DNA from 2 places in the Peribacillus sp. NJ4 genome. Region 2 is predicted to be linked to the other one. Evidence: a T-box and tRNA genes for the amino acid it is inferred to sense, from the RefSeq annotation. Region 2 holds a T-box; the other holds one or more tRNA genes.

Region 1 (15,378 bases), 580 kb from region 2:
CGTGCAATTTCCTTAAGATTGGAGACGGTGTAATACACTTCAGATGTTCTAACTTTATGATCGACCAAAACTTTAAGTGTCAAAAGGTGGTGGTCTTCTTCTACATCTTTGATTCTAAGGTTCTTGATGAATATCTTTTCCTCTTTGATTTTTTTCAATACGACGGCAATGTCATCTTTGTTTTTGACCACCAGCTGCAGAAAGATTTCTTTTTGCCGTAACTTCATCGGTCCGAGCCAGGTGACCATTGCTGGCACCAATTCGACACTGATGATCAATAGTATGACGCCGGCTATGGCCTCAAGAAAAAATCCTGCTCCTACGGCAATCCCGATTCCGGCCGCTCCCCAGATGATGGCGGCTGTCGTTAAACCGGATATGCTGTTGTTGCCCCGCCGGAGAATGACGCCTGCCCCGATAAAGCCGACGCCAGAAACAATCTGAGCGGCTAGACGCAAGGGGTCCATTGTTATATTTACGTCGTCACTTCCTGGGAACTTATAAGCGGACTCCATGGAAACGATCGTTAATAAACAGCTGACTATTGAAATGACCAGGCTTGTTTTTAATCCAACGGGTTTTCGTTTCATTTCTCGCTCAAGTCCGATAATTAGTCCTAGGAGAGCTGAAATCCCCAATTTGATAAGGATTTGCAGTTCCGATTGAGGGTCGAATGTCCATTCCATTTTGTTTCACCACTTCCGAATTATTATCGAAGAAAAAGATCGTCTGTTGCCATATACCCGTTTTTAAAAAAAGCTTACCCTATTAATTTTAACATAGTAGAATAGAGTTCAATGTTAAGTAATTCCCTTTGAAAGGAGGAGTTTGAAATGCAAATGCCAAAAGTGAATCCTTATGTTGCGTTGGCGATTGGTGTGGCATCCGTTTCATTTTCGGCCATCCTTGTTAAATTAGCGACTGCTCCATCGGGTGTTATAGCCTTTTACCGTTTATTATTTACTGTCCTTCTTATGCTGCCGGTTTTCTTGGTGAAATACCGCCATGAACTTAAATTCATTGGTAAAAAGGATTGGTTATATTCGATTGCTGCAGGAGTGTTCTTGGCTTTTCATTTTATTTTATGGTTTGAATCGCTTAATTACACGTCTGTTGCGAGTTCAACTGTACTTGTCACCCTCCAGCCTTTATTCGCTTTTGCCGGAGCCTATTTGTTTTTTAAAGAAAGTTTTTCAATGAAGGCAATATTGAGCGGCATCATTGCGATAGCAGGCAGCCTTGTCATTAGCTGGGGAGATTTGAGAATCAGCGGCATGGCGCTTTGGGGAGATATTCTTTCGCTAATCGCATGTGCGCTTGTAACCGGTTATTTACTATTTGGGCAAAATGTTCGAAAACGCATCTCTTCTATAACATATACATTTGTCGTGTATGCTATCAGTGCAGTCACTTTGTTTTTCTATGTGATCTTCAAGGGAGAGGCATTGGCACCATATCCTGCTGCCGATTGGATCTATTTTGTTTTGCTTGCCATTTTCCCGACATTATTAGGACATTCTTTATTCAATTGGTCATTAAAGTGGTTAAGCACTTCGACGCTTTCGATGGGAATCTTACTTGAACCGGTTGGAGCGACGGTTCTGGCTTACTTCATATTAGATGAACCGATACTATGGACGCAGGTCCTGGGAGGTACCATCATATTGGGCGGTTTGATGATGTTCCTGAAGGATGAAAAGAAAAGTAGGGTACGGGAAGAAACACAAGTCTCCGTATAAAAGCAGTAAGTCTCCTGACTTACTGCTTTTATTTAATAGGGATGAAACAAATAGGTGATTCGTGTGAAAATCATAGCGAAAGTAAAGCTGAATAAAAATGTCGTACCATTCACCTTGCCTTTTTCTCTGCTGAACCTGATGGCTTCATAAAAAGCAGTACTGAATAAGTAAAGGGCCATACTGTAAGAAATGAGTAATCCGATTAATGATAGATTCATTGCTTCACCTCATGGGAAAAGATATCTTTATAAGTCTATTTGTGTTTCTTTGGAAATATGCTTCGTTCATTCATGTACCATGCTATTGGTCAAGGAAGCAGGGGGGATGATAATGAAGGATATATAGAGGGAAAAAGAAAAAAACGTTTTTTTTGAAAAAAGTTTTAAAAAACATATTGCAAACATTTTTGGTACATGGTATATTATTTCTTGTCGCTAAGACAGCAACTTAAACAGCTAACAAGTTGTTGAAAAATATTTTTAAAAAAGTTGTTGACGAAACGTGACACAATGTGTTACATTATAGAAGTCGCTTCTGAGAGAAACGACAGAAATTGCTCTTTGAAAACTGAACAAAACAAAGCGTCAACGTTAAATTTTAAGTGAGCACACACTATCAAAAAAGCAAAATGAGCAAGTCAAACATTTCTTCGGAGAGTTTGATCCTGGCTCAGGACGAACGCTGGCGGCGTGCCTAATACATGCAAGTCGAGCGAATCGATGGGAGCTTGCTCCCTGAGATTAGCGGCGGACGGGTGAGTAACACGTGGGCAACCTGCCTATAAGACTGGGATAACTTCGGGAAACCGGAGCTAATACCGGATACGTTCTTTTCTCGCATGAGAGAAGATGGAAAGACGGTTTCGGCTGTCACTTATAGATGGGCCCGCGGCGCATTAGCTAGTTGGTGAGGTAATGGCTCACCAAGGCGACGATGCGTAGCCGACCTGAGAGGGTGATCGGCCACACTGGGACTGAGACACGGCCCAGACTCCTACGGGAGGCAGCAGTAGGGAATCTTCCGCAATGGACGAAAGTCTGACGGAGCAACGCCGCGTGAACGAAGAAGGCCTTCGGGTCGTAAAGTTCTGTTGTTAGGGAAGAACAAGTACCAGAGTAACTGCTGGTACCTTGACGGTACCTAACCAGAAAGCCACGGCTAACTACGTGCCAGCAGCCGCGGTAATACGTAGGTGGCAAGCGTTGTCCGGAATTATTGGGCGTAAAGCGCGCGCAGGTGGTTCCTTAAGTCTGATGTGAAAGCCCACGGCTCAACCGTGGAGGGTCATTGGAAACTGGGGAACTTGAGTGCAGAAGAGGAAAGTGGAATTCCAAGTGTAGCGGTGAAATGCGTAGAGATTTGGAGGAACACCAGTGGCGAAGGCGACTTTCTGGTCTGTAACTGACACTGAGGCGCGAAAGCGTGGGGAGCAAACAGGATTAGATACCCTGGTAGTCCACGCCGTAAACGATGAGTGCTAAGTGTTAGAGGGTTTCCGCCCTTTAGTGCTGCAGCTAACGCATTAAGCACTCCGCCTGGGGAGTACGGCCGCAAGGCTGAAACTCAAAGGAATTGACGGGGGCCCGCACAAGCGGTGGAGCATGTGGTTTAATTCGAAGCAACGCGAAGAACCTTACCAGGTCTTGACATCCTCTGACAACCCTAGAGATAGGGCTTTCCCCTTCGGGGGACAGAGTGACAGGTGGTGCATGGTTGTCGTCAGCTCGTGTCGTGAGATGTTGGGTTAAGTCCCGCAACGAGCGCAACCCTTGATCTTAGTTGCCAGCATTCAGTTGGGCACTCTAAGGTGACTGCCGGTGACAAACCGGAGGAAGGTGGGGATGACGTCAAATCATCATGCCCCTTATGACCTGGGCTACACACGTGCTACAATGGATGGTACAAAGGGCTGCAAACCTGCGAAGGTAAGCGAATCCCATAAAGCCATTCTCAGTTCGGATTGTAGGCTGCAACTCGCCTACATGAAGCCGGAATCGCTAGTAATCGCGGATCAGCATGCCGCGGTGAATACGTTCCCGGGCCTTGTACACACCGCCCGTCACACCACGAGAGTTTGTAACACCCGAAGTCGGTGAGGTAACCTTTATGGAGCCAGCCGCCTAAGGTGGGACAGATGATTGGGGTGAAGTCGTAACAAGGTAGCCGTATCGGAAGGTGCGGCTGGATCACCTCCTTTCTAAGGATAATTACGAGAGCGCTTTTGTTTTGTTCAGTTTTGAATGAGTAATTCATTCAAATAGGAAAGACAAGCATCACGATGTGATGGATTCTTTCTGCTTTGTTCCTTGAAAACTAGATAATAGATAGAAGGCAATTAATTTTTTTCAAAGCATCTGTAAGATCTTTTTAACGGTTAAGTTAGAAAGGGCGCACGGTGGATGCCTTGGCACTAGGAGCCGATGAAGGACGGGACTAACACCGATATGCTTCGGGGAGCTGTAAGTAAGCTTTGATCCGGAGATTTCCGAATGGGGAAACCCACTGTTCGTAATGGAACAGTATCTTTACCTGAATACATAGGGTACTGAAGGCAGACCCGGGGAACTGAAACATCTAAGTACCCGGAGGAAGAGAAAGCAAATGCGATTTCCTGAGTAGCGGCGAGCGAAACGGAATTAGCCCAAACCAAGAGGCTTGCCTCTTGGGGTTGTAGGACACTCAACATGGAGTTACAAAGGAACGGGGTAAATGAAGTGATCTGGAAAGGTCCGTCAAAGAAGGTAAAAACCCTGTAGTTGAAACTTCGTTCCCTCCTGAGTGGATCCTGAGTACGGCGGGACACGAGAAATCCCGTCGGAAGCAGGGAGGACCATCTCCCAAGGCTAAATACTCCCTAGTGACCGATAGTGAACCAGTACCGTGAGGGAAAGGTGAAAAGCACCCCGGAAGGGGAGTGAAATAGATCCTGAAACCGTGTGCCTACAAGTAGTCAAAGCCCGTTAATGGGTAATGGCGTGCCTTTTGTAGAATGAACCGGCGAGTTACGATTTCATGCGAGGTTAAGTTGATAAGACGGAGCCGCAGCGAAAGCGAGTCTGAATAGGGCGAATGAGTATGAGGTCGTAGACCCGAAACCAGGTGATCTACCCATGTCCAGGGTGAAGTTCAGGTAACACTGAATGGAGGCCCGAACCCACGCACGTTGAAAAGTGCGGGGATGAGGTGTGGGTAGCGGAGAAATTCCAATCGAACCTGGAGATAGCTGGTTCTCTCCGAAATAGCTTTAGGGCTAGCCTCAAGATGAGAGTATTGGAGGTAGAGCACTGATTGGACTAGGGGCCCCCAACGGGTTACCGAATTCAGTCAAACTCCGAATGCCAAATACTTATTCTTGGGAGTCAGACTGCGAGTGATAAGATCCGTAGTCGAAAGGGAAACAGCCCAGACCACCAGCTAAGGTCCCAAAGTATACGTTAAGTGGAAAAGGATGTGGAGTTGCTTAGACAACCAGGATGTTGGCTCAGAAGCAGCCACCATTTAAAGAGTGCGTAATAGCTCACTGGTCGAGTGACTCCGCGCCGAAAATGTACCGGGGCTAAACGTATCACCGAAGCTGTGGATTGACACCATTAGGTGTCGATGGTAGGAGAGCGTTCTAAGGGCGTTGAAGTCAGACCGGAAGGACTGGTGGAGCGCTTAGAAGTGAGAATGCCGGTATGAGTAGCGAAAGAAGGGTGAGAATCCCTTCCACCGAATGCCTAAGGTTTCCTGAGGAAGGCTCGTCCGCTCAGGGTTAGTCGGGACCTAAGCCGAGGCCGAAAGGCGTAGGCGATGGACAACAGGTTGATATTCCTGTACCACCTATACATCGTTTGAACGATGGGGGGACGCAGAAGGATAGGGTAAGCGCGCTGTTGGATATGCGCGTCCAAGCAGTTAGGCCGGAAACGAGGCAAATCCCGTTTCCATTAAGGCGGAGCTGTGATGGCGAGGGAAATATAGTACCGAAGTTCCTGATTCCACGCTGCCAAGAAAAGCCTCTAGTGAGATGTAAGGTGCCCGTACCGCAAACCGACACAGGTAGGCGAGGAGAGAATCCTAAGGTGTGCGAGAGAACTCTCGTTAAGGAACTCGGCAAAATGACCCCGTAACTTCGGGAGAAGGGGTGCTTTTTAGGGTGAATAGCCCGGAAAAGCCGCAGTGAATAGGCCCAGGCGACTGTTTAGCAAAAACACAGGTCTCTGCGAAGCCGCAAGGCGAAGTATAGGGGCTGACACCTGCCCGGTGCTGGAAGGTTAAGGGGAGAGGTTAGCGCAAGCGAAGCTTTGAACCGAAGCCCCAGTAAACGGCGGCCGTAACTATAACGGTCCTAAGGTAGCGAAATTCCTTGTCGGGTAAGTTCCGACCCGCACGAAAGGTGTAACGATCTGGGCACTGTCTCAACGAGAGACTCGGTGAAATTATAGTACCTGTGAAGATGCAGGTTACCCGCGACAGGACGGAAAGACCCCGTGGAGCTTTACTGCAGCCTGATATTGAATTTTGGTACAGCTTGTACAGGATAGGTAGGAGCCTGAGAAGCCGGAGCGCTAGCTTCGGTGGAGGCGTTGGTGGGATACTACCCTGGCTGTATTGAAATTCTAACCCGCGCCCCTTATCGGGGTGGGAGACAGTGTCAGGTGGGCAGTTTGACTGGGGCGGTCGCCTCCTAAAGAGTAACGGAGGCGCCCAAAGGTTCCCTCAGAATGGTTGGAAATCATTCGTAGAGTGTAAAGGCACAAGGGAGCTTGACTGCGAGACCTACAAGTCGAGCAGGGACGAAAGTCGGGCTTAGTGATCCGGTGGTTCCGCATGGAAGGGCCATCGCTCAACGGATAAAAGCTACCCCGGGGATAACAGGCTTATCTCCCCCAAGAGTCCACATCGACGGGGAGGTTTGGCACCTCGATGTCGGCTCATCGCATCCTGGGGCTGTAGTCGGTCCCAAGGGTTGGGCTGTTCGCCCATTAAAGCGGTACGCGAGCTGGGTTCAGAACGTCGTGAGACAGTTCGGTCCCTATCCGTCGCGGGCGCAGGAAATTTGAGAGGAGCTGTCCTTAGTACGAGAGGACCGGGATGGACGCACCGCTGGTGTACCAGTTGTCTTGCCAAAGGCATAGCTGGGTAGCTACGTGCGGACGGGATAAGTGCTGAAAGCATCTAAGCATGAAGCCCCCCTCAAGATGAGATTTCCCATGGCGCAAGCTAGTAAGATCCCTGAAAGATGATCAGGTTGATAGGTCAGAGGTGGAAGCGTGGCGACATGTGGAGCTGACTGATACTAATAGATCGAGGACTTAACCAACGCTTTAAAAAAATGAAATACCTTCTTATTATCTAGTTTTGAAGGAATGAAAATTTCTTCTTGCATTTTTTCGAAAAGACGTTATAATAATATATGTCTTAAAAAAATGTTAACAATGTTTGGTGACGATAGCGAAGAGGTCACACCCGTTCCCATTCCGAACACGGCAGTTAAGCTCTTCAGCGCCGATGGTAGTTGGGGGTTTCCCCCTGTGAGAGTAGGACGTCGCCAAGCAGGTTTTATATGGAGGATTAGCTCAGCTGGGAGAGCATCTGCCTTACAAGCAGAGGGTCGGCGGTTCGATCCCGTCATCCTCCACCATTTTACACCTGCCGGTGTAGCTCAACTGGTAGAGCAACTGACTTGTAATCAGTAGGTTGGGGGTTCAAGTCCTCTTGCCGGCACCATATTTTGAAATAGTACAAGCACGAGCCATTAGCTCAGTTGGTAGAGCATCTGACTTTTAATCAGAGGGTCGAAGGTTCGAATCCTTCATGGCTCACCATTTTATATGCGGGTGTGGCGGAATTGGCAGACGCACCAGACTTAGGATCTGGCGCCGCAAGGCGTGGGGGTTCAAGTCCCTTCACCCGCATCTTTCATGCGGAAGTAGTTCAGTGGTAGAATACAACCTTGCCAAGGTTGGGGTCGCGGGTTCGAATCCCGTCTTCCGCTCCACTTTTCGTATGTGCCGGGGTGGCGGAACTGGCAGACGCACAGGACTTAAAATCCTGCGGTAGGTGACTACCGTACCGGTTCGATTCCGGTCCTCGGCACCATCTTAATATGCGCCCGTAGCTCAATTGGATAGAGCATCTGACTACGAATCAGAAGGTTGTAGGTTCGACTCCCGCCGGGCGCACCATGTTTTTATTGCGGGAAGTAGCTCAGCTTGGTAGAGCACTTGGTTTGGGACCAAGGGGTCGCAGGTTCGAATCCTGTCTTCCCGACCACGTGATTTTTAATGAATGGGGCCTTAGCTCAGCTGGGAGAGCGCCTGCCTTGCACGCAGGAGGTCAGCGGTTCGATCCCGCTAGGCTCCACCATTTTTCAATCAGATACTTATATTATATTGGCGGTGTAGCTCAGCTGGCTAGAGCGTACGGTTCATACCCGTGAGGTCGGGGGTTCGATCCCCTCCGCCGCTACCAATAAATATAAGGACCTTTAGCTCAGCTGGTTAGAGCAGACGGCTCATAACCGTCCGGTCGTAGGTTCGAGTCCTACAAGGTCCACCATATGCATTTTTTAAAGCCGTGGAGGTATACCCAAGTTCGGCTGAAGGGATCGGTCTTGAAAACCGACAGGGGAGTCAAATCCCGCGGGGGTTCGAATCCCTCTACCTCCTCCATTTTTTTAAAAAGCAGCAAGTTGTTTTGAAACAACCTTACATAGAGGAAGCGAAAAAACAATATTCACGAAAACTTGATGCAAATCGTTTCATTATTACCGTCGCGGGGTGGAGCAGTCCGGTAGCTCGTCGGGCTCATAACCCGAAGGTCGCAGGTTCAAATCCTGTCCCCGCAATTATTAGGTCCCGTGGTGTAGCGGTTAACATGCCTGCCTGTCACGCAGGAGATCGCGGGTTCGATTCCCGTCGGGACCGCCATTTTTTAAATTTAATACAAATGTGGCTCAGTAGCTCAGTCGGTAGAGCAAAGGACTGAAAATCCTTGTGTCGGCGGTTCGATTCCGTCCTGAGCCACCATATCTTTCATATTACGGCGGTTGTGGCGAAGTGGTTAACGCACCTGATTGTGGTTCAGGCATTCGTGGGTTCGATTCCCATCAGTCGCCCCATTTCGCGGGTGTAGTTTAGTGGTAAAACCTCAGCCTTCCAAGCTGATGATGAGGGTTCGATTCCCTTCACCCGCTCCAAATATGGGCCTATAGCTCAGCTGGTTAGAGCGCACGCCTGATAAGCGTGAGGTCGATGGTTCGAGTCCATTTAGGCCCACCATATTCATATTGTTCCGCAGTAGCTCAGTGGTAGAGCATTCGGCTGTTAACCGAACGGTCGTAGGTTCGAGTCCTACCTGCGGAGCCATGGGGAAGTACTCAAGAGGCTGAAGAGGCGCCCCTGCTAAGGGTGTAGGTCGCGCGAGCGGCGCGAGGGTTCAAATCCCTCCTTCTCCGCCATTTGGCCCGTTGGTCAAGCGGTTAAGACACCGCCCTTTCACGGCGGTAACACGGGTTCGAATCCCGTACGGGTCATAACAAAAAAGGAAGCATACATTCATGTATGCTTCTTTTTTTCATTTCTTTTCATTGATATAAGTATCTTTTTGTTTATAAGGAATGTTTCCAAGCTGGGAATCGATATTTTCTTCATCTAATGTATCTTCATATTCCTTTTGCTTTTTGTTCGGTATATCCACCCTATTTTTTTCCTTCGATATCATTTGCTGCAAATCCTTCATAGTCTTCTGGAAATCCATCCGTTTCATCTTCGGTTTTATAAAGATCATTATAATTGTCATGATCGCCGGTGTAATCAGATGGCGTTTCGGATGTACCGAATTTGGCGACTTCACCAAAGCTATCCTCTTTATCCACTATTTCATTTCCATGACGATTTTCAAAATGATCACCCTTAGATGGAATCAATATATCCTCTTCCACTGGTCGGTCTTGTATAGTAGGCCGTTCTGGGGCATGCTCGACACAGTAAAGAGTGCTTGGGATCGCTTCAAGCCTATCGATGGGGATTTCTATATCACAGGTTTCACAATGGCCATACGTACCCTCATCTATGGCATTCAATGCTTCTTCGATTTTCTCCATTTCAGATTGTGCATGCTCATCCAATGCTTGGTTCCGTTCCATCTCGAATAATTCTGTTCCTAGGTCAGCAGGATGATTATCATAGGATGATAATTCCCCTACGGATTCAGTCTGGCTTTTATCCAGAACGGATTGTTCATCATTTTGAATCCTGTTTCCAAGCTCATCTTTTTCTTGAAGCAGTTCTTTTTTGAATTTTTGCATTTGCTGTTTGGTTGCCATATCCGTTTCACTCCTTCTAAAGTCCATATCTCATTTTATATTGGTAAGATGGTTGTATTATCTATTACCCGAATCGTAGTATAGGAAAACAAAATGGAACGGAAGATAGAAAAAAGGACTGAGCGGATGAGCTCAGTCCTTGGAGATCATATTAGATAGCTGATGAATAATCCAATGGCCATGAGTAAGCCAAAGAAGGTGTTCGTCTGGGCCGTGGCTTTCATTGCTGGCACCATGGTGATCGGCTGCGTTTTACCTACGAAGCCTTTGATTGCGGCCATGGCTTTAGGGATGCTTAGGAAGGCAAGGAGAATCCACGCTGTTACGTTTCCGGTAAGGACTAACCCAACCAGCCATAGATAAGAGAAGGCAAACATGATTGCCATGAATTTCAGGGCGTTTTTCCTGCCCATCACTACAGGCATGGTTTTGCGGCCATGTGCCTTATCCCCATCATGGTCACGGAGGTTATTGGATAAGTTGATCAACCCGACCAATATTCCACTTGGAATGGCAATTAAGATGGCTGTTGAGGAAACATGACCGGTTTGAATGAAAAAGGCGATCAGGATTATCAAAAAGCCCATGAACAATCCAGAAAAAAGTTCCCCGAATGGTGTATATGAAATGGGTAGGGGACCGCCTGTATAAAGATAGCCGACAAGCATGCAAACCAGTCCTACTGCAGCAAGCCACCAAGATGATGCGGCACAGATATAGATTCCGATTATGAGTGCGATGGCATACATGCCAAGGGCCAAGGTCATGATGAGTTTGGGGGTCATCCCATGACGGACGATTCCGCCACCGATGCCTACGGATTCCTCCGTATCCAAGCCTCGCTTGAAATCATAGTATTCATTGAATAAATTGGTTGCAGCTTGAATCAGGATACTTGCAATCATCATGGCAGCGAATAGTAACCAATTCACTCCATCATCCAAAAGTGCAATCATAGTTCCAAGTAAGACCGGGACAAAAGCTGCGGTTAGTGTATGTGGACGAATTAACTCCCACCAAATCTTCCAGGTCCGTTTAAGGGGAAGTCCGTCGTATTCTGTTTGCATTATTTCTCTCCTCAAACTCATTATTGGTTCTCTCGAAATTATAACAAATATTGAAATGTTGCACAAAAGGTTATCCTAATAAGGATAGGAAAATTAGGTAAGGGTGTCAATTGATTTCGTGGACGATTCTCTTCCAAAATAAAGGATATTTCTCTTCATTCGCTAAGATTCATATAATAAGGAAAAAAGCAGGCATGAATCGCTCGGTATAGGGGCGTTTTATTGACATGAGGTTGAATGGAGGTGTATCTTTAAATAGGTTAAAAAGCTTTTAAAATGTACATTTGGGGGGATTTTTTTGGCTATCTCAGAAGAAACTGGGCAGTTTCAGGGACTGGCTTCAGCTATACAAAAGGCGAAGGACTTGAATGATCAAGTTCTATTCAGTCATATTAAGAAAGTTAATTGCACGAACCCCCTTTCATTTTATCAAGCTGGAAGAGAACGGTACGCGGGTGAACGCTTTTTCTGGGAGGACCCTGCAAAGGAAATAACCATCACCGGCTTAGGCAATGTTAAGAAACTCAAAGCGGCATCGAATGCCGAACGTTATAGAGAAGTCGAAAAGAGCTGGATCAAACTGCAGAATACTGCTGTCAAAACAGGATTGACTGATGTAGAAGCGACCGGTCCTTTACTGTTTGGGGGCTTTTCTTTTGATTATGAAACTAACAGTACGCTCCTTTGGAATCAATTCGGGGACAACCTGTTTTATATACCTGCCTTCATGCTATCAATAGTGGGGAAACAAGCTTACTTAACGACAAACTTACTTTGTTCGCCTGATGATTCAGAAAAACTCTTCATAGATATGATAAATGAACGGGAAGCTTTCCTTTTCGAAAGCTTGGATGACACTGGATTGGGTCACAATTCCCTGGTTAAGCAGAGGGAAGTCAAACCTGACGAATGGAAACGGACGGTCGCTGAGGCTGTTCAGGAAATCAAGACGACAGATCTCGACAAAATCGTTTTGGCGAGGGAGCTTCGACTGGTTTTTGAGCGTTCCATCGATTCAGGGAAAGTGCTTGAACAATTGATTGCTGAGCAGCCATTAAGCTATATTTTCAGTTTGGAAGCTGGTGGTGACTGTTTTGTCGGTGCCACTCCTGAACGTTTAATTAAGAAACAGGGAAATGAAGTATTTTCTACCTGTCTTGCTGGATCGATGGGGCGAGGGAAAGATGAGGAAGAAGATGTTTGTCTTGGTGATGAATTGCTTCATGACCAAAAGAATTTACAAGAGCACCAATATGTCGTGTCGATGATATCGAATGCCTTTGATTCTGTATGCGAAAAGGTAATTGTTCCGGCCGAACCGAAACTTATGAAAAACCGTCATATCCAGCATTTATATACACCGGTCCGCGGAATATCCAAGGAAGGTGTCACGATTTTTGAATTCGTCGAGAAACTACATCCTACACCGGCTATGGGCGGACTTCCAAAAGAAAAGGCCGTTGTCCGAATCCGGGAAATGGAAGGTCTTGAACGCGGCTTTTATGCGGGTCCTCTAGGCTGGGTGGATACGTATGGAAATGGGGAATTCGCTGTAGGGATACGATCTGCGCTTATACAGAACAATGAGGCATCGCTTTTTGCTGGATGCGGCGTAGTTGAGGATTCGACTCCCGAAAGTGAATTCCGGGAAACGGGGATTAAATTCAATCCGATGTTAAGTGCTTTAGGAGGAAATCTTAATGAATGACCGAGATGCATTGACAGCATATGCTGCTTCATTTGTCGATGAGCTGGCACAAAATGAGATGAAGCATGTGGTGGTGAGCCCGGGTTCACGATCCACACCCCTAGCTTTGTTGCTAGTGGAACACCCTGATATCGAAGTTCATATTAATGTGGATGAGCGTTCGGCTGCTTTTTTTGCCCTTGGTTTGGCTAAGGCCTTAAAGGAACCTGTCGGACTTCTTTGTACGTCCGGTACAGCCGCTGCAAACTTTTATCCAGCCGTCATTGAGGCTTTTTATTCAAGGGTGCCGCTTATTGTACTTACCGCTGATCGTCCGCATGAATTGCGTGATGTCGGCGCCCCACAGGCAATCGACCAGATTCATCTTTATGGTAGACAAGTAAAATGGTTTGTCGAAATGGCACTTCCTGAAAGCACGGATGAGATGATGCGGTATGCAAGAACGGTCGGTGCAAGGGCAGTGGCTACAGCGGCAAGTGAACCTGCAGGGCCTGTACATTTGAATTTCCCGCTTCGTGAACCATTGATTCCGGATCTGGAGCAAGCAAAGGAGTATCGGCAAAATAAAATGACGCCTGCAGTGTTGATTGACAGTGGAGAACGGTCATTGTCCGCATCACAAATAGAAGCTGTTGCAACTACTTTGTCACAAGCTAGGCAAGGGTTGATTGTATGTGGCGAATTACCGCATCCAGAGATGAAGGAAGCCATCGTCGCATTAGCGGATAAACTTGCTTTTCCGGTACTGGCTGACCCTCTTTCCCAGTTAAGGAGCGGGAGTCACGGCAAAGACGTCATAATTGATGCGTACGATACGTTTCTGCGCGATGAAGCGGTAAAAGCGGCTTTCAAGCCGGAAGTGATATTGCGTTTCGGGGCAATGCCTGTTTCTAAACCCTTATTGTTATTCATGAAAAAACAAAAACAGGCAACCACTTTGGTCGTCGATGGCGGTGCAGGTTGGCGTGAGCCAGCAGGATTGGCAACTAACATGATTTACAGCGAAGAGAAAGATTTCTGCAAGCGTGTTGTTGAAAATATTACTGAGGCCAATGATGATGAATGGCTTGGTTTATGGCAAACCGTCAACGGAGCGACGAAGAATGCCTTAGCCTCCATCAAGGATGAAGGGGAGTTAAGTGAAGGCAAGCTGTTCTCCCTGTTAGCTGATATGATGCCATCGGGATCCACTTTGTTTGTCGGGAATAGTATGCCCATACGTGATTTGGATACATTCTTTTTGAATAATGGAAAGGGAATCAAGACCTTTGCAAACCGAGGGGCGAATGGCATCGATGGTGTCGTTTCCACTGCGCTTGGCGTAAGTACGGTATCGAAAAATACCGTACTGGCAATCGGGGATTTAAGTTTTTTCCATGATATGAATGGCTTGCTTGCGGCTAAACTTCAAAAACAAAACATCACGATATTGTTGATCAATAATGATGGGGGCGGCATTTTCTCCTTCTTGCCACAGGCGAATGAGAGAGAACATTTCGAAACGCTATTCGGGACGCCTCACGGTCTTGATTTTTCCCATGCTGCCCAGCTTTACGGCGGTAAATACAGCAAGGTGCAAAATTGGGATGAGTTAAAGAAGGTATTTACAGAGTCATTTGAAATGCAAGGTCTGAAAATCATTGAAGTACCGACAGAAAGAGAGTCCAATTTACAAAAGCATCGAAATTTGTGGAGTTTTGTTTCCCAGGAAATAAAAATGGTGTTAGACAGGGAAATATCATGAATTTTGTCATCAAGGATGTCAATTATGCTGTTGAAATAACGGGAAATGGAGATCCTCTTGTTCTTTTGCACGGATTTACGGGAAATCGGGATACATGGAAATTCCTCATTCCGCTTTTGCGTGAGCGGTATACAATGATCATGGTCGACATCATAGGTCATGGCATGTCTGCATCACCAGTTGATTATCGAAGGTATGAGATGGAGCGAGTGGCTGAAGATATCAAGGATATTTTGGATGCGTTACATTTCACGAAAGCCCATATCCTTGGATACTCGATGGGCGGAAGGCTTGGATTGGGATTTGCCTGTTTATATCCTGGGTATGTTGATACATTGATATTGGAAAGCGCTTCACCAGGCCTTTTAACAGAAGAGGAGCGGGAAATCCGAAGACGAAATGATAGGAAGCTTGCCGAAAGGATTCTTGAAAATGGCATGGAAGCTTTTGTGGATCAATGGGAAAACATCCCGTTGTTTGAAAGTCAAAAACGGCTGCCGGCCAAAACCAGGTCGGCCATCCGGGAACAGCGGATGGCAAATGTCCCTGCCGGCCTTTACAATAGCCTTCTCGGTATGGGGACCGGCAGTCAAGCTTCTTACTGGGAAGAACTGAAAACCCTTGATTTTCCTGTGCTCCTTGTAACCGGTGAATTCGATCCTAAGTTTTGTGAAATTGCTGCCTCGATGAAAAAAAAGCTGAAGCGGGCTGAATGGAAAATAATAAATGGTGCGGGACATGCGATTCATGTGGAAGATGGAGAAAAGTTTGGTAAAATAATAAGTGAGTTTTTAAAGAGAAATCGAAGG
Region 2 (15,378 bases):
TCGTATCATGCCAGAATTCTTTAAATTTCTTCGGTTCATCCTTCTCCTTTGGTACCTTTATAAAGAAAAAGACCAAGACAATAGATATTAAACTGAAGAATGAAATCGAGAAGAATGGTAAAAACCAGATAAATGCGGCAAAAAGGGAACCCAATATTGGACTAAGGACTTTACCAAATGTATTCGAGGTTTCAATGATACCCAAGCAAGAACTGGTTTTTTCATCATCATCCTTGTATAGGTCCCCCACTAGAGGCAAAATGATCGGCGAGGCTCCAGACGCACCAATCCCTTGCAATACTCTCCCAATGATGATCCATGTATAGGGATCATCCATTTTCCATGATGCATAACCCGCGATCAAGCCGCCGATCAGGGCAAGGACAAGGCTTGGCAGGATCACCATCTTCCTTCCGAATCGATCTGATAAATAACCAGCAATAGGAATTAAGAAAATAGATGCAACAGAATAGCTTGTAATCACCATACTTGATTGAAATGAAGATATTCCCACCTTTTCCTCGAAAATCGGCAAAACAGGGATAAGCATTGAATTTCCTAGTGTCATTACCAATGGAATCGATGCCATACTGATGAGACACCACACGCTCACATCATTTTTTTGCTTCTCATGACCTTCCATACTTACACTCCTCATCCATTATAAAAGCAACTTATTGCATAAAAGGTAACATATCTGTGTAATCAATTTGTTGTGCATCATTTTTTAGATGTCTTTAATTATTATGTTATAGGGCAATAATATTTATTAGTGCCAAAATTACCCCTTTAGGACTTTCCTCTTCTAGTTTGCCTCGACTTTATAATATGGATTCATTCTACTTTAAACCAAAAAACCCATTCTTTAAATGAATGGGTTTCCCTGCATTTCAAATGTCACTCGATTACGCGCTTCCTAACATGTATCCTTTCGCATTCCTTCGAGAGTCCCTGCTATTAATCAGCTATCGTGTTTAACTATGAAAGAATAATATTCTTTTCATTGCAATCATTTACTATTTGGTCATTCCATACCGAAACCTGAACCTCGCCAATATGTGCTTTCTTCAACAAAAACATGCATAATCTGGATTGGCCTATTCCTCCACCTATTGAATATGGAAGATTTCCTTCCAATACGGACTTATGATATTCGAGCCCCGTATGATTTTCGTTTTTGGAAACTTTAATTACCATTACCCTCTTTTAGAACAATAGGGGCTGATACTTTTATTAGGTTTAACGCAGTTGAAAGTCCTTCTTCAAAATGATCCTTTATTTCATTAATAGCGATATCAGTACGCATGATATCAAAGATTGTTTTGTACTTATTTGGCATTGATAATTCCGGCATAATTATCCTCCAATTCCCTTTTGAACCCTGGTTTAATGCATGCATATTTGACGTCTTTCCATTTGACTAAATTACATGATGAAGGACCTTTCTACGTTGGTACAAAAACATCCAGGTCACGACTAGGTACATCCATAAGGAGCAAACCCGACTAAATTCACCATATCCACTCAAAAAAAGGACTAAAAAGGTGGTACAAGTCTAATTGTTTGAATACATTCAAATAAGCGAAGATGTAACAAACGATGAGGTGATGAATTGGGTGTTTTTTTCAGCTATGTATTATTGGGCTTATCACTGGCGGCTCCTATCGGTCCCATTAACGCTGCACAATTGGACAAAGGGATCAAGAAAGGTTTTTGGCATGCCTGGATTTTTGGCTGGGGTGCCATTTTAGCGGATTTTGTTTTTATAGCCCTCGTCTTTTTCGGTGTTGTCCACTTTTTGGACAGCTCCTTCATGAAGACATTTTTGTGGCTTTTTGGCTTTTTCGTCCTGACCTATACCGGAATCGAAAGTCTGCTTAGTGCAGGTAAGATTGAAGTGAATGTACGAAAAGCGAGAGATTCCCTTTTTTCTTCATTCCTAACAGGATTCATCATGTCCCTTTCGAATCCTTTATCCATTTTGTTTTGGCTAGGAATTTATGGATCCATTCTCGCTAACTCCGCTTCTAAATATGATATGGATCATCTACTTTTATACAGTTCAGGCATCCTTATCGGCCTCTTAACCTGGGATTTCACAATGGCCCTCATCGCCAGCACCTTCAGACGTTTCTTATCCAAACCTATTTTAATGGGCATTTCGATCATTTCAGGAATATCCCTTATAGGGATTGGCATTTACTTTGCCATCCAGGCAGCCAAAGTTTTGTTTACATAAAGATTTAAGGAGCTGTAAGCATTTACTCGTGAGTTTTGGTGCTTTACTCGTGAATTTCAGGCATTTACTCGTGAGTTTGGCGGATTTATTCGTGAATTTCGATGCTTTACTCGTGAGTTCGTATTAATAATCTTACTTTAACTGTTTCCAACAGTTCATTCCTGGCGTTGGCTGGGTATGGATTTGTAGATAGATAAAAAAAGACAGCCGATATATTCGGCTGTCTTTTTTTATCCAAACCTAATCCAATGGGCATTTACTCGTGAAATTCGCGCATTTACTCGTGAATTCCGTGCATTTACTCGTGAGTTTCGCCCATTTACTCGTGAATTCCGTGCATTTACTCGTGAATTTCGCCCATTTACTCGTGAATTTCGTGCATTTACTCGTGAATTTGGATTAAGCTGCTTTCATATTAGATGCTACGTTCTTTTATTTGCTGGACCATTTTCTTGATGAACGTTTCTATTGCGACATTTTCAAATTCTTTTTCCCCGTATTTCCGGACATTCACTTCATTTTCTTTCTCCTCTTTATCGCCAAGGACCAGCATATATGGGATTTTCCCCATCTGCGCTTCCCTGACTTTATACCCCAGCTTTTCATTCCGATCATCAATTTTCACTCTTATGCCTTGATTCTTCAGTTCTTTTTGAACCTTTAAACAATAATTCAAATGAACTTGTGAGACAGGGATGATCTGTACTTGCACCGGGGCAAGCCATACCGGAAAAGCACCGGCAAAATGTTCTATCAGGATTCCAAAAAAACGATCGATCGACCCAAATATGGCACGATGAATGACGACCGGACGAACTTTTTCATTATTTTCATCGATGTAAGTCAGATCAAATTTATCGGGCATCTGAAAATCAAGTTGGATTGTTGCACATTGATGGCTTCGTTTTAATGCATCTTTAATATGAAAATCAATTTTCGGTCCATAAAATGCCCCGTCCCCTTCATTTAACTGATAATGTATCCCGATGCTTTCCAGAACATTTTTCAAGGCTGTTTCAGAAGCTTCCCAAAGGGAATCATCGCCCATTGAATCCTCTGGACGTGTCGAGAGTTCCACCGAATACTCGAAACCAAAAGTGAGATACACCTTATCAATCAGATGAAACACTTGTTTAATTTCACTTTCGATTTGATCCTGCCGAACAAAAATGTGGGCATCATCCTGACAAAATGTACGGACCCGCAACATCCCGTTCAATGCACCGCTATATTCATGACGGTGGACTTGACCGAACTCGGCCATCCGGATGGGTAAATCCCTGTAAGAATAAAGATTGTTTTTGAAAATAAGCATATGACCTGGACAGTTCATTGGCTTCATAGCGAATTTTGTTTGATCCACCTCAGTGAAGTACATATTCTCATGGTAATGATCCCAGTGACCCGATTGTTCCCATAACCGCTGGTTCATCATGAAAGGAGTCCGAACTTCGTCGTAATCAGCTTCAGTCTGAAGCTCCCGCGAGAACTTCTCCAATTCATTTCTAACGATTTGTCCTTTCGGTAAATAAAACGGCATTCCAGGAGCTTCCTCCGAAAACATGAATAACTCCAACTGCTTCCCTAATTTTCGGTGATCGCGTTTGGCCGCCTCTTCCAAGAATTTATAATGATCCTGTAAATCTTTTTTCTTTCGGAAAGCCACGCCATACACCCTTTGAAGAACTTCATTTTGATTATCTCCCCGCCAATAGGCTCCCGATACACGAGTCAATTTGAACGATTTTACAAATGATGTGGATGGAAGGTGCGGTCCTCTGCAAAGATCGACGAATTCCCCCTGTTGATAGACCGTTAGTTTTTCATCTTTAGGGATATTCTTTGCTATATCCAACTTGAATGACTCCCCTCTATCCTGGAATAACTTCACAGCTTCTGCATAAGACACTTCGATCCTTTTAATTTCAAGATTTTCACTTATGATATGTTCCATCTCTTTTTCAATAGCTTGTAAATCTTCTGAGCTCAAAGGATGATCTAACTTAAAATCATAGTAAAAACCATCTTCCACGACTGGCCCCATCCCTAATTCCACATTTCGGTATATTCTTTTCACAGCCTGAGCCAAAACATGCGCCGATGTATGTCGTAAAACTTGTAAACCTTCATCCGAATCCAGAGTCAAAATCGACAGTTCGGCATCCTTATTCAACTTGAAACTTAGATCAACCAGTTGCTTATCCAGTTTTCCTGCTACTGCCTTTTTCCTTAAACTTGAGCTGATTGACCCTGCCACACCTTCCACTGTCATCCCTTGCGGATATTCCTTTTGCTGCCCATCCGGGAATTGAACCTTAATCATTTTTTCACCCATCACATAAACACCCCTTTTTATAATAAAAAAACGCACTCATCCCTATTCAAGGGACGAGTGCGTTTACCCGTGGTTCCACCCAATTTCCCATAAGCAAGAAACACTCATGGCTCTGGAGCTTGTAACGCAGCTTAGACGATATCAGGTACTCTCGTTCACCGATATAGCTCAAAGGCGGTAAATCAGTTTCCTAAGCCAGGAAGTTCGCAGCTGCCCTTCCCTCTCTGCAGACCGTAAAAATGATTCATGTCCTTATCATGGCAATATTTTTATATAAAAAAACGCACCCATCCCTATATAAGGGACGAGTGCGTTTATACCCGTGGTTCCACCCAATTTCCCATAAGCAAAAAACACTCATGGCTCTGGAGCTTGTAACGCAGCTTAGACGATATCAGTTACTCTTGTTCACCAATATAGCTCAAAGGCGGTAAATCAGTTTCCTAAGCCAGGAAGTTCGCAGCTGCCCTTCCCTCTCTGCAGACCGTAAAAATGATTCATGTCCTTATCATGGCAATATTATAAAAATAAAAAACGCACCATCCCTAAGTAAGGGACGAGTGCGTTATACCCGTGGTTCCACCCAATTTCCCATAAGTAGATTACTTATGGCTCTGGAGCTGTAACGTAGCTTAGACGATATCAGTTACTTTCGTTCACCGATATGGCTCAAAGGCGGTAAATCAGTTTCCTAAGCCAGGAAGTTCGCAGCTGCCCTTCCCTCTCTGCAGACCGTAAAAATGATTCATGTCCTTATCAATGCTTCTAAAATGTAAATGGATTTTTATATTGTTATATATATTACAATATATTCCCATAAGTGACAACCTCAAATTTTTTCATTTCATTACAAACACTAAATTGGTATAATTAGTAAAAAAGGAGTCGTCATGAAAAGTTTAAGCAATTGGTCTTTCGTATTTGCAGTGATTGGTGCCGTATCATTTTGCTGCGCCTTTTTTTTACCAAAATCCTTCGAGCTTCTAATGGTCTCAGGATTCGGTGCGTTACTTATTGGTATGTTATTTAGTTTCGGGGCCATGTTAAAAAGTGAAAAAGGAAAGACGAAGCTTCTGGCTGTGGCTGCCTTCTTTCTTTTAAGTTTCATTCTGGTTTGGAATGAACCATTTCAAATCATCAGGCTATTAACCTGGATGAAAAATTAATCAAAACCCGTTCGCCACGACGGGTTTTTGTATGTTTCCTATTGATTTTCATTGTGTGAATTTTCCTCTTTCGCTTCCCTTGGATTCTTTACACTAAGCAATAATGTCAGTCCAGTGGTCCAAAGAATTAGCGCGCATCCAAAGCCAAGCAAGGATAACGGTGCAAGGATTTGATGCTCCCCAAACATGACGGTGTCTGGCACAATAAGCAATGTGATAAGCGCCAATAAACAGAGAAGCACTCCTGTTGCATAGTAGACCTTGATTTGGAAAAGCGCCGCCAAAGGTAAAAAATGAATCCCTACAATAATGGCGATGACTCCAGGAATAAGATCGGTCTGATTGATCATATTACAGATGGCGATGGCAATCCCAATCAGCAAACCTTCGGCAATGAAAACGATATTAAACCAGAAATTCATACGTTTCAAACGCCTAGCCCCATTTTCTGAAACTTGATCGGGCATTTTTTGTGATGCATATATTAATGAAATGCCCTCTATAACCATTATGATTCCTACGAATATGGCAGCAAGTTCCACGTAAGGAAACCCCCACCCTTGCAATCCCATTACACCGGTACCTGCCCACAACGTGCCGAATAATGCCATGAAAATGACGCCAATTCCAGAACCGCGAAACGCCTCTTTCGATATGAGTCTTGAGGTTTGCATCATCAGTTTCCTTTCATCCACAGGTAATATCGTACATAGAATAATAGTATTGCGCTCACTCCCCGATTATTCATCATCACGGTCTTAAGCCATGCAGCCCAAACTGCAAAAATGCCAAAGCATTGACTATTATGGTGCCACTTCACCTTCAGCCAACATTGAATGGGCTGGCAGCAAATAAAACGACCTTTTTTATCGGGGACCTAAGAGAATATGTCTACTTACCTCCATAATGAGATAATTGCCCTTTTCGTCGATATATTTCTATTTTCGGAGATATAACTGGGTTTTCGTCGATATAACTAGGTTCATACAGTATCGGCGTCTAATTAAGCAATTTCTTAATTAACAAAAAACCTGAGTCCCCAAAGGGGTCTCAGGTTTTTCTATTCCTATCAGCTAAATGGTTTTATCAAATTGGCAATCTTTCAATGAAACTAATTTGGTTTTATGATAAATCTTGTAACCTAACCAAATTGCCAGGAATATCGGTAATCCGATATAGGAGACAGCGACGCCATACCAGTCGATGCTGCCGCTTAGGTATGCTTCATAGTTTTGTCCTGCTATGACGACCATGCAAAGGACGAATGAAAAAATCGGACCGAATGGAAACCATTTTGCTTTATATTTCAATTCGGTTAAGTCACCACCTTGTGCAACATAGGCACGTCTAAAGCGATAATGGCTTATGGCAATTCCAATCCATGCGATGAAGCCCGTTAGCCCCGATGCGTTCAATAGCCATGTAAATACATGGTCCCCAAAAATGGAGGTCAAGAAGGCGAGTCCCCCAATTAATGCCGTGATAAGCAAAGCATTCATCGGGATTCCCCTGCGATTGACCTTGGCGAGGAATTTGGGAGCTTGATTATCTTTTGCCATCGACCATAACATCCGCGTTGATGCATAAAGCCCCGAGTTCCCTGCAGATAGTAAGGAAGTTAACACGACAGCATTCATGACGGATGCCGCGAATGCAAGTCCTGCGCGTTCAAAAACAAGTGTGAAAGGGCTTACAGAAATATTTTCTACATCCCCGTTCAGCAAACTTGGACTCGTATAAGGAATTAACAGACCTAGTATCAGGATGGCACCGATGTAAAACAATAGGATGCGCCAAAATACTTGGCGGATGGCATTCGGAACATTTTTTTCGGGTTCCTCACTTTCTCCGGCAGCAATACCAACCAGTTCCGTGCCTTGAAAAGAAAATCCCGCTATTAGAAAGATACTGATGATCGATAAAAATCCTCCTTTGAATGGTGCCTCACCCATGGTGAAGTTTTCAAACCCGATCACCTTTCCGCCAAAAACCCCTAAGATGGTCAATAATCCAATAATGATAAAGAAAATGATGGCGACGACTTTTATTAAAGCAAACCAATATTCAGATTCACCAAAGCTTTTAATGGACAGGGCGTTGAGGGTGAAGACGATTCCAAGAAATAATGCACTCCAGATAAGGCTGGGTACATCAGGGAGCCAGAATTTCATGATGATGGCTGCTGCAGCTATTTCCACGGCAAGGGTGACTGCCCAGTTAAACCAATAATTCCAGCCAAGTGCAAAGCCGAATGCGGGATCTACAAAGCGTGTGGCATAGGTGGAAAATGATCCCGATACAGGCATATATGTCGCCATTTCCCCTAAGCTCGTCATAAGGAAATAAACCATGATTCCAATGCATGCATATGCAGCGAGGGCACCACCGGGCCCTGCACTCTGGATGGTTGCCCCGCTTGCCAGGAATAATCCGGTTCCTATTGAACCGCCAATGGCTATCATGGTCATATGCCTTGCTTTGAGATTCCTTTTAACTGTCGGTTCTTGCTTATCATTGAGATTCCTTTTAACTGTCGGTTCTTGCTTATTAATGAGATTCATGTCCATATGGTTCCTACCTCATTTTCTTTTAATATTAAAAGTTCAAGAAATAGTAAAAGAGATATTTTTAGATATGAATAGTCTCCCACAACCTTTTTGTGGAAGACTTTATTGCAGTTAAGGAAAATCCTGATATTTACTGGCTAGTCTACTATCCGGTTTAATTGCCATTGCCTTGAATCGTCAGCTTATTCCCTACAGGAATAGCCTCATCCTGATCTTGTTCCATTCCACACCATTGAATTAAAGTAAGGGCAATGATCTCCGCTGTCGAGAAGACATTGTCGAGTAGGATGTATTCATTTGGATAATGGGCAACCTCGGTCACTCCAGGCCCGAACACGATTGCGGGCGTTTCACCGACATGTGTCAGCAATCCCCCATCCGTTCCCCACGGGGAGGCTTCAATGACCGGGTCCTTGCCAGCAACTCGCCGATATTGATGAACAAGCGCATTCATCAGTTCATGCTCTACATCAATTGCTCCTGGAACCCAGCGTGCCCCAAACCATTCCAATACGGGCGGGTTTTCCTTGAACCATTCGTCCACTTCTTTCAGCTGCACTAACCAGTCAGCCATTTCGTCCTTCGCCTGCTCCATCGTTTCCTCCGGCGCAACGCCCATCCTCCCCTCGATTTTCACAAGGTCTGGAACGGATGACGGCCAATTGCCACCTTCAATGACACCTAGATTGATTGGAATCGGAATAGGCGTGTTCTGATAAAGCGGGTCAATGATACGTGCATTTCGCTTTTCTTCCAAGGCACGAATATGATTGATGACGGTCATGCTTTTTTCAATGGCACTAACGCCTTCATACCTTGTTCCGCCATGGGCTGACCGTCCTTTAACATGGACCCGGAACCACATCGAGCCCTGCTGTTTCGGGAAAATCCTCATATTCGTCGGTTCAGGGATAAGGGCAGCATCGGCTTTATATCCCCTCAGGACGGCTGCTAATGTTCCGGCCCCGCCGCTTTCTTCTTCAATCACACTTTGAAAAATGACATCTCCTTTTAATTGGATGCCATTTTCCTTCAATGCCTGCATGGCAAGGATCAGGGATACATTGCCCCCTTTCATATCGGTTACGCCACGTCCAAACATTCTTCCATTCTTAATGGCTCCACTATATGGATCGTCGTCCCATTGTGCCCGGTCACCGTCAGGAACCACATCGATGTGCCCGTTCAAAATGATGGAACGGCCACCTCCAGTCCCTTTCATGATTCCCACCACATTAGGGCTGTTGGAGAAATCACTTCGTGGAGAATGGAAATAAGAATGCTTCTTCAGTTCGCCGCCGTCAGGTTCCCAACTATCGATCTGCAAACCCATTTCCTCCAGCTTTTCGGCGACGATGGCCTGTGCCCCGGCTTCATTTCCTTGCGTACTCGGGGCTTGTACCATTTTTTGCAATAGGTCTGTTCCTTCTTCCCGATGATCCTTAATCCATTGGTTTATCCGTTTTTTTATATCCGGCACTTTTATCCTCCTTAAATACACATATTCTCATAGATTACTGAAAGTCCCATTCCACCTGCCATACACAACGTTACCATTCCGTACTTAACTTGTGAACGCAACATTTCATGCATCAGTGTGACTGTCAATTTTGCACCTGTTGCTCCTACAGGGTGACCAAGTGCAATTGCCCCTCCATTGACATTGACAATATCCTGATTCAAATCTAACTCCTTGATCACTGCAAGTGCTTGGGCAGCAAAGGCTTCATTTAGTTCAAACAGTCCGATATCCTCTAACGATAGACCTGCTTTTGCCAATGCCTTTCGAGTCGCTGGTACGGGTCCAATCCCCATAACTCCAGGTTCAACTCCTGCACTGGCGAAAGCCTTTATTTTCAAGAGCGGTTTTAATCCCTTTTCTTCTGCTTGCTGCTTGGACATTAATAGTACAGCTGCAGCTCCATCATTCATAGGACAGGCATTTCCTGCCGTAATGGTTCCTTCATTTTTGAATACTGCTGGAAGACTGGCTAGTTGATCTAGATGAATGTCCTCGCGTACCCCTTCGTCATGGTTGAAGATTTGAAGTCCTTTTCGATCCTTGATTTTAAGCGAAATAATTTCTCTATCAAAGCGACCCTCTACTATAGCTTTCCAAGCCTTCTTGTGGCTTTGATAAGCAAATTGATCCTGTTCTTCACGACGGATACCGTATTTTTCAGCCAAGCGCTCGGCAGTTATTCCCATATGCTCATTTCCCAAGGAACATATTAATCCATCTGCCAGCAGAGCATCCTCCATCGTTACGTTTCCAAATTTACCGCCCCATCTATTTTTCACGATATAAGGCACATTGCTCATGCTCTCCACTCCGCCGGCAATGATTACGTCTTCTTGACCAGCAGCGATAGTTAAAGCGGCGTTGGTAATGGCCTTTAAACCTGATCCACATGCTTTGATTACAACGTGGCCTGGGACACTGTGTGGGAAACATGCCATCTGCGACGAAATTCGGGCCGAGTTAAGTCCGCCTCCATGGACATAGCCATGTCCGAAAATCACTTCATTTACCTTTTCTTTACCTAACTCACAATTATCCATTAAACCTTCTAATACTTGACGGCCCAATTCGGTAGCTTTAACATTCCGTAGTGATTTGCCAAAGGATCCAACTGCAGTTCGCGCTCCAGCAACGATGACAACCTCATTCATGCTTTTTTCCTCCTCTTACCTATTCAATGGTGTTGACAGCAGCATGGATTTTCAACGTTGCCTCCGTATTCCTTATCACATCATCAACGGTATATGGCGCCATGACTTCCTTCAGCACCAATCCCTCTTCCGTAACTTCCATGACTGCCATATCTGTGATGATTAAATCCACACTCTGCCTTGCCGTCAACGGAAGCGTACAGGTCTTCAATATCTTCGATTCACCCTGCTTATTCACGTGATTCATCAGGACGATCACCTTTTTGGCTTTCTGGGCAAGCTCCATCGCACCGCCCATCCCCGGCACCCGCTTACCTGGGACGATCCAATTCGCCAAGTCTCCCTTTTCACTGACTTCCAGGGCTCCAAGGATGGTGATGTCGATGTATCCTTTCCGGATCATTCCAAATGCAGTTGCACTGTCAAAGTAAGAAGCGCCCATTACAGTGGTAATCGGGAACCCTCCTGCATTACAGAGGGCAGGATCTTCTTTCCCCGGATCCGGACTTGGACCTGTACCTAGAACGCCATTTTCCGCATGGAACAGCACATGGATATCTTGAGGTATATGGTCGGCCACCAAGGTAGGGATGCCGATGCCTAAATTGACGATCAATCCGTCATCGATTTCCTTGGCGGCGCGTTTCGCGATGCGATTTCGTACATCTACTGCCATGCCCATTTCCAATTCACCCCTTTTGTCGGAATCACCATATCTACATAAATGCCTGGTGTGGCAATACACTCCGGATCCAATTCGCCTGCAGGAACAATTTCTTCCACTTCCGCAATCGTGAAGGCCCCAGCCATCGCTACCAGCGGATTGAAATTGCATGCAGTCTTGTCGTACACTAAATTCCCCAGCGAATCTGCCTTTTTCGCATGGACGATGCTGACTTCAGCGGTCAACGCGGTTTCCACTAAATATTCTTTTCCTTCTATGACCATCTTGTTCTTGCCTTCTTCGGCTATCGTGCCAATCCCGACATCGACAAAAATCCCGCCTAAGCCTACACCGCCAGCACGAATCCGTTCTGCTAATGTCCCTTGCGGTGAAAACTCCACTTGCAGCTTTCCTTCAGTCATGAGCCTGCCGGCATTAGGATTGGATCCGATATGTGAGGCGATGACTTTCTTTGCCCTTTCAGCAGTCACTAGCCGGCCTATGCCGATATCAGGGAATCCAGTATCATTGCCAATCAAGGTCAAATCCTTAACACCCTTGGCCAGGATACCCTGCACGAGCGTGGGGGGAGTCCCCACTCCGCCAAATCCGCCATACATGAGCGTGCATCCATCGGAAATATGCTCCAGTGCTTCTTCCAGGGTCACAATTTTGTTTTTCTTCGTAATGACCTGTTTCATACCGTTCCTCCTAAATAGCCTGCATGTCCTCAATCAAACCTTCCGAGTGCAATTCACGCTGCAACTCTTCAAGGGAAGCTTCCAGTATCTTGACGAGGCGATCGATTTCTTCATTCGTAATGATTAATGGCGGAGATAGGATAACCGCATCACCAGCGATTCCTTCAATCGCACCTGCAGCAGGATAGATCAACAATCCCTTCGCAAAAGCCTTGTTGACAAGCCTAGTAGTCAGGCCGATTTGCAAGTCGAATGGCGTTTTTGATATCCGATTGGAGACAAACTCAAGTCCGAGGAGAAGCCCTTTCCCCCGTACATCACCAATGATGTCGAATTTCCCAGCCAACCCTTGCAGCTTCTTAAACAGATATTGACCTTTTTCTTCAGCCGCCTGAACCAGGTCATTTCCCTCAATGTAGGAAAGTACTTCCAATGAAACGGCTGCAGATAGAGGATTTGCACTATATGTGTGTCCAGCCATGATTGAATTCGAGCCTTTTAAAATGGGCTCCATGACACGGTCACTAACCATTGTGGCTGCCATTGGAGTATAACCGGCGCTCATTCCTTTACCCAATGCGATGATATCCGGGTCGACTCCCCAATGTTCCATAGCGAACATTTTTCCTGTCCGTCCGATTCCCGTCATTACCTCATCGGCGATAAAGAGAATGTCATAGTTTTCGCAGATTTCCTTAATCCTTTGATAGTAGCCATCCGGCGGTGTTACAGCACCAGCGGATGCCCCGATGATCGGTTCTGCGATGAAAGCTGCGATATTCTCGGAGCCGACCCTTTGAATGGCTGTTTCCAGTTCATTTGCACACTGAAGCTTGCAGCCGGAAGATTCATTATTATAAGGACAGCGATAACAGTAGGGAGCGGAAATGCTAGGGAAATCTTCCAATAGCGGAACAAAACGCTTTCTCCTCGGTACATGACCTGACATCGATAAAGCGCCCATCGTAATTCCATGATAACTCGTCCATCTGGAGACGATACGATTTTTACGCTCATATCCTTTTTCTTGCCAATGCTGAATCGCTATCTTCATCGCCGTTTCGGTCGCTTCGGATCCGCTATTCACGAAAAATGACCAATTCAAATCCCCTGGAGCCAAATCACTTAGCTTTTTGGCTAATGCTTCTGCGGCTTCACTCGTAAAATGAGACCTGTATGCAAAAGAAACTTTGCGGGCCTGCTCCGTCATTGCATCGACAACGTCCATTACACCATGGCCAATACTTGCCGTAACAGCACCTGATGATCCGTCTATATACTGCTTACCATCTGTATCATAAAGATAAATTCCATTCCCATGAGAGATAGTGGGATAGTCATGATCTAAAGTAGGCTTAATCAAATAATTGCGTGTCATGTCATCTCTCCTTTTAACGTTCGTACCCACGTGCTTCATTCTATTAATCAATTAATTTCGCAGATTAAAAAAACCTAGTTTACCAGCTAAAAGGTTCATCCTGAATCAGGATTGACTCTGTAGGGCAGCCTTCCATAGCATCCTGCATGTCATCATGCAGGATTTCAGGAACTTCGGCAATCCCCTGATTATCATCCAAGATCACAAAAGCAATCCCTTGATCGTCATAGTCATAAATTTCAGGACCTGTTGAACCGCATGCCCCGCACGCAATACAGGTTTCTTTATCAACCCATGTGTATTTAGCCATAGAAACAATCCTCCTACTTGAAAGATAAATCTTTACCCCAAATATTCATGTCCTCATACTTATCCCAAATATTGCAATTCTTCGTTAATCTTCCGCCATATTCATAACCAAGCTGATGAAAAACGGCGTTCATTCCCATCGACAATGATCGCGCCAATGAATAAGAGCAATAAATGTTTTTCCTGATCAATTCTTGTTCCAAAGCGGAGATTAGCACCTTCATGAAACCATGCTTTCGATGATGGGGAATCGTTGCACAGTCCGTCAATTCAGCATTATGATACATCTCATTCACTTCCGCGGATGCAGCACTCACAATGGATTCTTCATATTCGATAACACTGAAGATCGTACCTTCCTCCATCACTTTCTTGATATATCGCTCATCATTCATCGGTGTAGGATAGGTTTCAAAAATTTCACCATATAAATTAGCCAGCTCTTGCGCATCTTCATCTGTAGCAAAACGGAGGATATAATTTTCAGGAATTTTCTGCATATCCATCAGTCTGGGAATCTCACTTACATCTTGGATGACTTTATCTTCCTTGACCCAAAAGTCGCTCGTTCGCCTTTCATCCGTTAAATAGAAAGCCATGCAATAGGCATCATTTCCGTTGAAATACCTGCTTAATATTCCTTCCAGCATGTATCCTTGTCCCAATGCCGTAGATAAATCTTCGTTTCTAGCTTTAAGTATCACTTTAGTAAAGCCCTGCTCCTTTGCGATGACAAGCGCCCGGGCCATCGCTTTTTTGATATTTCCCCGATAATCATCCATGCGCAAGCGCTGATTGGCATGATCATGATAGAGTTCCATCGTATAACAATCCCCAGTCTCGATCTGGGTGAAAAAAGGCAGCTTTTGAACAGGCATTATGTAACCCCCTTATTTAAAGAATTCGGGAGAAGAGATGCATATCATCCGCTTCTCCCGGCATTCTATTTCCAATTGAATAATTTTTTGACGGGTGCCTGAAGAAGCTGCTCATACGTAAACTCATCAGGGTATTCACTCACATCATATATGGATAAGGCTTCGTCCACCTTTTGATTCATCGAATCAGACACATAGATTCCACATTCCGGACAGTTCAAGGCTGGAACTTGAAGGACTCTTATTGAGCGTTTCCCATCAGGCATGATCCAGTAACAATCCTTTTTTTCACTTTCTTCTACGTTTGGGGCATTACACCACAAGCAATCCATCTTCATTCCTCCTTGCCTTCAGATTTCACCGAGCCGCTTCCGACCAAGGCATTCTTTTTTTCTTGGGCTAACCTTAATTTTTCCTTCATTTCATCCCGTTTATCACGGCGATCCTTCAATGATGCATGTTCATCAG

Evidence for each region. A T-box is a leader RNA that pairs with one kind of tRNA and senses whether it is charged. The one in region 2 lies ahead of thrS (threonine--tRNA ligase), so its partner is inferred to be a tRNA-Thr.
Region 1: it has a tRNA-Thr gene. The T-box ahead of thrS (threonine--tRNA ligase) is inferred to sense a tRNA for this amino acid. The anticodon was not compared.

The regions. Positions count from the first base shown of each region.
Region 1 covers NZ_JAUCFQ010000001.1:699,017-714,394, forward strand. Annotated here, with positions in the region: gene QUF94_RS03490 (MgtC/SapB family protein) at 1-686, opposite strand, end outside; gene QUF94_RS03495 (DMT family transporter) at 834-1,739, shown strand; gene QUF94_RS03500 (hypothetical protein) at 1,772-1,957, opposite strand; rRNA gene QUF94_RS03505 (16S ribosomal RNA) at 2,386-3,936, shown strand; rRNA gene QUF94_RS03510 (23S ribosomal RNA) at 4,112-7,044, shown strand; rRNA gene rrf (5S ribosomal RNA) at 7,163-7,278, shown strand; tRNA gene QUF94_RS03520 (tRNA-Val) at 7,290-7,365, shown strand; tRNA gene QUF94_RS03525 (tRNA-Thr) at 7,376-7,451, shown strand; tRNA gene QUF94_RS03530 (tRNA-Lys) at 7,474-7,549, shown strand; tRNA gene QUF94_RS03535 (tRNA-Leu) at 7,558-7,639, shown strand; tRNA gene QUF94_RS03540 (tRNA-Gly) at 7,648-7,722, shown strand; tRNA gene QUF94_RS03545 (tRNA-Leu) at 7,735-7,823, shown strand; tRNA gene QUF94_RS03550 (tRNA-Arg) at 7,833-7,909, shown strand; tRNA gene QUF94_RS03555 (tRNA-Pro) at 7,921-7,997, shown strand; tRNA gene QUF94_RS03560 (tRNA-Ala) at 8,015-8,090, shown strand; tRNA gene QUF94_RS03565 (tRNA-Met) at 8,119-8,195, shown strand; tRNA gene QUF94_RS03570 (tRNA-Ile) at 8,206-8,282, shown strand; tRNA gene QUF94_RS03575 (tRNA-Ser) at 8,303-8,395, shown strand; tRNA gene QUF94_RS03580 (tRNA-Met) at 8,498-8,571, shown strand; tRNA gene QUF94_RS03585 (tRNA-Asp) at 8,578-8,653, shown strand; tRNA gene QUF94_RS03590 (tRNA-Phe) at 8,677-8,752, shown strand; tRNA gene QUF94_RS03595 (tRNA-His) at 8,769-8,844, shown strand; tRNA gene QUF94_RS03600 (tRNA-Gly) at 8,849-8,922, shown strand; tRNA gene QUF94_RS03605 (tRNA-Ile) at 8,928-9,004, shown strand; tRNA gene QUF94_RS03610 (tRNA-Asn) at 9,017-9,091, shown strand; tRNA gene QUF94_RS03615 (tRNA-Ser) at 9,093-9,183, shown strand; tRNA gene QUF94_RS03620 (tRNA-Glu) at 9,187-9,258, shown strand; gene QUF94_RS03625 (hypothetical protein) at 9,300-9,422, opposite strand; gene QUF94_RS03630 (TraR/DksA C4-type zinc finger protein) at 9,424-10,050, opposite strand; gene QUF94_RS03635 (1,4-dihydroxy-2-naphthoate polyprenyltransferase) at 10,197-11,117, opposite strand; gene QUF94_RS03640 (isochorismate synthase) at 11,416-12,825, shown strand; gene menD (2-succinyl-5-enolpyruvyl-6-hydroxy-3-cyclohexene-1-carboxylic-acid synthase) at 12,818-14,569, shown strand; gene menH (2-succinyl-6-hydroxy-2,4-cyclohexadiene-1-carboxylate synthase) at 14,566-15,378, shown strand, end outside.
Region 2 covers NZ_JAUCFQ010000001.1:1,278,509-1,293,886, reverse strand. Annotated here, with positions in the region: gene QUF94_RS06485 (MFS transporter) at 1-643, opposite strand, end outside; gene QUF94_RS06480 (hypothetical protein) at 1,187-1,354, opposite strand; gene QUF94_RS06475 (LysE family transporter) at 1,613-2,239, shown strand; gene QUF94_RS06470 (hypothetical protein) at 2,205-2,366, shown strand; gene QUF94_RS06465 (hypothetical protein) at 2,502-2,642, shown strand; gene thrS (threonine--tRNA ligase) at 2,655-4,562, opposite strand; T-box leader at 4,621-4,842, opposite strand; T-box leader at 4,872-5,095, opposite strand; T-box leader at 5,124-5,343, opposite strand; gene QUF94_RS06455 (hypothetical protein) at 5,465-5,740, shown strand; gene QUF94_RS06450 (DUF7010 family protein) at 5,779-6,435, opposite strand; gene QUF94_RS06445 (amino acid permease) at 6,814-8,307, opposite strand; gene QUF94_RS06440 (peptidase) at 8,462-9,787, opposite strand; gene QUF94_RS06435 (thiolase family protein) at 9,799-10,980, opposite strand; gene QUF94_RS06430 (3-oxoacid CoA-transferase subunit B) at 11,000-11,662, opposite strand; gene QUF94_RS06425 (CoA transferase subunit A) at 11,647-12,345, opposite strand; gene QUF94_RS06420 (aspartate aminotransferase family protein) at 12,356-13,723, opposite strand; gene QUF94_RS06415 (ferredoxin) at 13,803-14,033, opposite strand; gene ablB (putative beta-lysine N-acetyltransferase) at 14,047-14,910, opposite strand; gene QUF94_RS06405 (YokU family protein) at 14,976-15,242, opposite strand; gene kamA (lysine 2,3-aminomutase) at 15,245-15,378, opposite strand, start outside.